One region of the Paenibacillus sp. MER 99-2 genome, then DNA from elsewhere that is predicted to be linked to it. Evidence: riboswitches for the same ligand, from Rfam matches in the RefSeq annotation. Region 1 holds a riboswitch; the other holds the start of a gene.
What was found. A riboswitch is a leader RNA that binds a small molecule or an ion and turns the genes downstream of it on or off. The one in region 1 is predicted to bind ZMP and ZTP.

Region 1 (3,396 bases):
TTGCGCTAAGTGTGGATCATCTGTTGCACTGTGCGACGACACAGGATCAACAGATGAGCGGAGTCTTTTATCAAAGCCAGCTTGCGCTAGCACATGGGAATCAAAGTGTATTTATGGAGCGAGCTTTGGCATGTTTACCTTATTTCGAATCCGCACAGCATTTCCTAAGGCTGGAGCATTTGTATGAAGGGCTAGCTGTTGTGTCAGAGGATCAGCGAAAGTACAAAGAAGCGGCGATATATTATAAGAAGCTGGTTTATCTGTTGCGTAATAAATAGGGTTTCTCTTCGAGTTATCGCTCTGATCGATCAATAAAAAAAGTATAGGGCAGCTTGGGCAATAACCTTTGACTGTCCTATGCTTGTCGTGCTGTGGATGAGTTTTTTTACTATAGCTTTCATGATCTACGTTCCTATTAATCATTTTTGGAGAGGTTCCCGTTCGCTAATAAACTTTGAATTTGTGTTGTTAATTCTTCGTTGTGGATATAATAATGCCCACCCTGTGAACTTGGAGTAAATCCTAGCTTAATCTCATTGTTTTCCAGCAAAGATACCGCGTACAGAAAGCCACTTCTGTCTTCTTGGTTTGAATCAGGCACGAAGGTCATGTCCTTTACTTGATTGATCCATTCTTGGATCTGTTCTTTGTTAGAGAATACTTTTCTTACGCCTGAGCTACCATCCGTAATCTCAATAGAATCTACTTTTGCCATATCCCCTGGGTAGAATTGTTGTAACGTTTTGGTGGTCAGCTTCTCGATTTGAGGTTCGTTACAAGCCGTAACGGCAAGCCCGCTGAGTAACAGAAGTACAAGTAAACATAATTTCTTCATGTTGCTCCTCCTCGTTTATTCCATTGACTTAATCTTGTCCTCCTAGGGTCAAGTGGGCATGTATACATCTTGAAGTTTACCTGCTTGGTAGTATGGATACTCTAGCTTCTGCTGAACTTGAAGTACAGTCTCTGTATTTGTCAGCATTTCAACCAAGTATAATCCCAGGTCAATGGAGGCTGTAACACCGGCGCCTGTGATTGTATGACCATCACGTACGACGCGCGCAGATATGACTTCCGCACAGTAGGGAGCTAGTAGCTCATATGCGGATGAGTTAGTAGTAGCCCTTTTTCCATTCAAAAAACCAGCCGCACCCATCAATAAAGCCCCTGTGCATACAGAAATTTTATACGATACAGGCTCCGCCGTTCGAATCCAATCCATAAAATTCTCGTCGAATCGAAGCGTTCTGGTGGATAATCCGCCAGGGAAAAATACGAGATCATAATCCCCCAGATTAGGCTGCACTGCATCGGATTTCATTTTCAGTCCACGATCATCCGTAATCTCTGCTTTGTCCGCACAGAACGTCCATGATACGTCTTCCTTTGCTTTTAGTATGGATAGCCAGGTCACAGCTTCATAAAATCCAACGAAATCCATACTTGTCATTCCATCAAATATCACAAATGCCATTTTCATTGCTGATCCCGTCCTTTCATCTCATATAAAATGAATAAAAGTGTTTGATCATTAGATCAAACACTTAGCCCAGGCGTACGGCATATGAAATATGTGCTTCCTCGTGGTTTGCTCCACTTCTACGCCAGTCACACATACATGATATTTGCTGCTAAGTATACATGACCTTCGTTTTGTTTGTAAATATATATAAAAATAATATATAAATTCCCTCTCGTTTAGAGGATGAGCACAAAAAATTGCTCTAAAACATGAAATGAAGTTGAATATAGCCTCATTTTATTGTGGAAATCTTCAATATGTTCACCATATAAGCGATGAGTTAAAGGATAGAATCTCCACATTCGTCGTTTCTTTTGTATGTGCCTAGAAGTGTATTCAAGCACGGGTTGTTATGTTTATACTTAATATATAACAAATAACACAAACAAAAGAGGTGCTTATCATGGGATGGTTTAGTAGAAAGAACAAGCAGGAAGATGCGATTGCGAAAGCGGACAACATGATGAATAAAGGACTTACAGGTATGATGATGAAGGGGTTGGTTCCAAAGGCACATCGAGAGGCGATTAATCAGAGTTTAGATACGGCGAAGCAAGCACAATGGGCGGCAACGGGTTCACTACCTCTGACTGCCACGGCTACAGTGTTAAAGATTACGGATACCGGTAAACTAATTAATTTTGACCCCATCGTTATAATTGTGATTGATGTGACGGAGACAAATGGGAAGCAATATCAGCGAACACTGGAAACACTGGTATCCAAAATGCAGATTCCTCGTGTAGGTGATCAAGTGGGGCTGGGACAGAACCCGGCAAACCCGACAGAATTGATCTATATGGGATTAATATCGGTCTAATGTATGGAAGTCATTAAGGAGTAAGTAGATTTTATTGAAGTATAAACAAAGATCAAAAGTACGTTTAACAACTAGATTTAGATATGGGAAGGGTGTTTCTGATGGTAGGATTTTTGAGACTTATTGGGTTATTACTTGTATTTGGTGTTGGATTCTCGCCATTCTTGGCGGAAAAGTTGTGGAATGATCCGTTTATTACGATGCAGGCTTGGTGGTATAGACCTGCGATTTATACGGGATTTGCGTTGATTTTTGTCCCTGCAATTCTAAGCGCTATGTTCGGCAGAAGCCGTGTGAAGACAGGCATACCTGCCCTTGGAGTCATTACAAGTGTACAACAGACGGGTACATATATTAACGAGCAACCTGAAGTACGTATCAGTGTGACCGTCTCCCGTAAAGGTCATGAGAAGTACGATACAACGTTCAAAACGATCATTCCGTTGACTTCGATGGCGCAGTTCCAGCCAGGCAGCTTCATTCCATTGCTTGTTTCGGAGAAGGATGAACGTAAGGTCGGGTTGGACTTGAATGGACAATTATCGCAGCAGGATATGCAGGAATTACTGAATGAGAAAATGATCAAGGAGGGCGTGGCTCCTGAGATGATGGATATCGCTCGTACAGGCGAGAAAGCGATGGCCAAAATCCTCGATGTTACTCCACTAGGGGGAGCAAGCGAAGGGAAAGTGAAGCTACAGCTTACACTAAGTGTGACGAAGACGAATGGAGAGACATTTAACGTTACAACGCAAAAAGAGCTACTATCTTCGGCACTGCCACAGGTACAACAAGGGCACATCATTAACGTCATATATTCCAAGCAAGATCCTTCGAAGTTAGTGCTCGCTTTGAATGTGCAGGAAGATCAGATGAATAAGCTGTTCTCCTCCTAAAAAATAATGGTCCCCGGATGTTCTCTTTCAGCAGGAAGAGAGCATTCGGGGATTTGTCTTAGAACAAACAGAAAATGAAGCTGTGTTCACTATATCAATTAGCCTTGCTCGATATAAGGCTGCATAGCCACGTCATCCGTTCGATTTATGATGAATGT
Region 2 (3,396 bases), on a different contig from region 1:
ATCCTGCTCGCCTTTGGATTGTTGTTTATCTTTTGAGCTGTAATCGATGTTTTCACTGACTACATTGGACTCGAGTTCTGGCTGGTTCAGAGCCGGACGGTTGTATATCATTCTGGTGCGAGTATAATCGAATGAAAGAGATTGTGCAGACAGTAAGCTTTGATTACGGCGGATGCCTTGAGTAACTTCTCAGCCGAAATAAATAGAAGCATACGAAGCTGGTTTCCTTCGGGGGAAAATATAGTTGTCCACGTAGTTTAGCCTACGCCCTGTTCATCCATTTCTAGCTTTATCCCTTTTTTCTGAACATGGACTTCATGCAACTAATGTTGTGTAATCTGAATTGAATTTCTGAAACTATAATGTATACATTTGATAACATATATAAAATGGGGAGGCTACCACAATGAAACATATTTTGTTTGTATGTACAGGTAATACGTGCCGCAGCCCCATGGCAGAGGGGCTTTTGCGTAAGCTTGCTTCGGAGCGTGGCATTCAAGTAGAGGTGCGTTCAGCAGGTGTTGCTGCGACACAGGGAATGCCGATTTCACGTCACGCCGAGGCGGTACTGAGGGATCATCGTGTAGAGGGGCCGCCACACTCCACACAGCTGAGTGCAGGGCTTGTTGGCTGGGCTGATCTGATCCTAACACTTACTCGCAGTCATAAGCAGCATGTGCTGCAAGTTTTTCCAGACTCCGTCCACAAAACCTATACACTCAAAGAATACGTGGAAGATGATGAGCAAGTGATGAATGATCTGCAGGAACTGGACAGCCTATTCGCGACACTGGAGATGAAGCGTGCACTTGGTCAAGAGATATTAGCATCCGAGCGGGAACGTGTCATTGAGATTCGACAACGAATTCCAAGCTTCGACATCTCCGATCCGTTTGGCGGCAATCGGGATGATTACAACGTAACGGCTGCCGAGATTCGAACCGCGCTTGATCGACTTCTGGATAAATTGGAATAAAGCAGAGTGCACAGGGGTAATGTAAACAACGTATCAATAATGTAAACCTCGGAAGCTGAGATCGGTGATCAGTTTGATCATGCGATCATAACGCAGCTTAGCCATCCAAGGTTGAACCTTAATATTATTGATAGACATGCCTCACGTACTTCAAATGCCATATAGAAACAGAACATGGGATGTAAATTACCCGTTGATTTTAAGCGCAGGTTGTTTTATGATGAAGGGGAAAACAGGGATCCGGTGTAACTGGCGACGAAGTGGGCACAACCACAATGGAGCACCGGAACAAACGGCCGGTCGCCTGGGCAAAAGAGCAATTCTGCGATACCCGCAGACTGCTCTTTTTTTCGTCTTTCATCTGTTTATTCGCTATAATAGTACCTGAAATGCCATGTTGGAATACGAAAGGCTACCAATCGGAAGCTGGGCATGATGATATCGGGAGGCGATAGGATGACTATTGAGTTAGATTCGGAACAACCCGGATTGCAGGAACAGACCGCATCCATTTTGCGTGAACTGGCCATTGCAGGGAAGCTAGGTCCAGGACAGATCGTTGTCATTGGTACGAGCACGAGTGAGGTGGCAGGTAAACGCATTGGTACGAGTGGTGCGATTGAAGTGGCACAGCAGCTTCTTGCGGGTATTCGTGAGGTGCAGCAGGAATTCGGTTTTGAACCCGTCTTTCAATGCTGTGAGCATTTGAATCGTGCGCTGGTGATGGAACGTTCTGTGTTATTACGTCTGGGATTGACCGAGGTGGGTGCAGTACCTGTGCCTACAGCGGGTGGTTCAATGGCATCTGCAGCTTATCGATCACTTACCGATGCATGTCTGGCGGAACATGTGCAGGCACACGCAGGATTGGATATCGGAGAGACGATGATTGGCATGCATTTGCGGCATGTAGCAGTTCCTTTCCGTACATCGCTTCGGTACATCGGAGATGCCCGCGTGACGACAGCGTTAACGCGTCCGAAGTTGATTGGTGGGGAACGTGCAGTGTATCGTATGGAAGAACAGCCTGATTCGACATTTTGTGACTAACGTATAAAGTGAAATTATGTTTACACGTAAACGGAGAGTGCAACACCAATCTGGAGAAGCAGAGCGTTCGCGTTTATCACCGGATTTCCCCTTTGAAAAAGGGATTCAAAGAAATCTGGGGATAACAGCGATCGAAAGATGGTGAGGCAATCGAAGTCTGGAGTGTAACCTTATGTTTCACTTTATAACTTCACTTATATTAGGAGGAATTTAATCATGGAACAATTGCGTAAGAATGACCCGGCAGTGTTGGAAGCGATGAATCTGGAGTTGAAACGTCAGCAGAACAACATTGAGTTGATTGCATCTGAGAACATTGTAAGCGAAGCGGTTATTGAAGCGCTTGGTTCCGTTTTGACGAACAAATATGCTGAAGGATATCCAGGCAAACGTTACTATGGCGGTTGTGAGCACGTAGATATCGTGGAAGATATCGCACGTGATCGTGCCAAAGAATTGTTTGGAGCAGAGCATGTTAACGTTCAACCACACTCTGGTGCACAAGCGAACATGGCAGTTTACCTCGCAGCGCTTAAGCCTGGTGATACAGTACTGGGTATGAATCTTGCACACGGTGGTCACCTTACGCATGGTAGCCCAGTGAATGCATCTGGTTTGCTCTACAACTTCGTAGCATATGGCGTACAAGAAGATACATTCTTGATCGATTATGATGAAGTTCGCAAAGCAGCGTTCAAGCACCGCCCTCGTATGATCGTTGCAGGAGCGAGTGCTTATCCACGTACAATTGATTTTGAAAAATTGGCTTCCATTGCAAATGATGTAGGCGCATTGTTCATGGTAGACATGGCACACATCGCTGGATTGGTTGCTGCTGGTTTGCATCCAAGCCCGGTTCCACATGCACATTTCGTAACAACAACAACACACAAAACATTGCGTGGACCACGCGGTGGTATGATTCTCTGTACCAAAGCTTGGGCTGCTGCAATTGATAAAGCGGTATTCCCTGGTTCCCAAGGTGGACCATTGATGCACGTTATTGCTTCCAAAGCGGTAGCATTGGGTGAAGCATTGCAACCATCATTCAAAGAGTACGCGCAAAATGTAGTGAAAAATGCACAGGTTTTGGCTGAAACGTTGATCTCCGAAGGCTTGAACATCGTATCTGGCGGTACAGATAACCACTTGATGCTGATCGATACACGCAGTGTGAACATCACAGGTAAAGAAGCTGAGCACGTACTTGATTCCATCGGAATTACTGTTAACAAAAATGCAATTCCATTTGACCCAACAAGTCCGTTCATCACTAGCGGTATCCGTATTGGTACACCTGCGGCTACTTCCCGTGGCATGAACGAAGAAGCTATGGTTTCCATCGGTAAGATCATTGCTAAAACGCT

Region 2: it holds a riboswitch for ZMP and ZTP, as region 1 does, so the genes downstream of both, M3636_RS17940 (TIGR01440 family protein) here and M3636_RS00615 (DJ-1/PfpI family protein) in region 1, are expected to answer to the same signal.

Annotation. Positions count from the first base shown of each region.
Region 1 covers NZ_JAMAUZ010000001.1:136,011-139,406, forward strand. Annotated here, with positions in the region: gene M3636_RS00605 (XRE family transcriptional regulator) at 1-278, shown strand, start outside; gene M3636_RS00610 (hypothetical protein) at 416-835, opposite strand; gene M3636_RS00615 (DJ-1/PfpI family protein) at 884-1,480, opposite strand; ZMP/ZTP riboswitch at 1,541-1,622, opposite strand; gene M3636_RS00620 (hypothetical protein) at 1,926-2,342, shown strand; gene M3636_RS00625 (hypothetical protein) at 2,444-3,238, shown strand; gene M3636_RS00630 (hypothetical protein) at 3,384-3,396, opposite strand, start outside.
Region 2 covers NZ_JAMAUZ010000003.1:683,172-686,567, forward strand. Annotated here, with positions in the region: gene M3636_RS17930 (manganese efflux pump MntP) at 1-36, shown strand, start outside; gene M3636_RS17935 (low molecular weight protein arginine phosphatase) at 407-979, shown strand; ZMP/ZTP riboswitch at 1,215-1,296, shown strand; gene M3636_RS17940 (TIGR01440 family protein) at 1,436-2,029, shown strand; gene M3636_RS17945 (serine hydroxymethyltransferase) at 2,246-3,396, shown strand, end outside.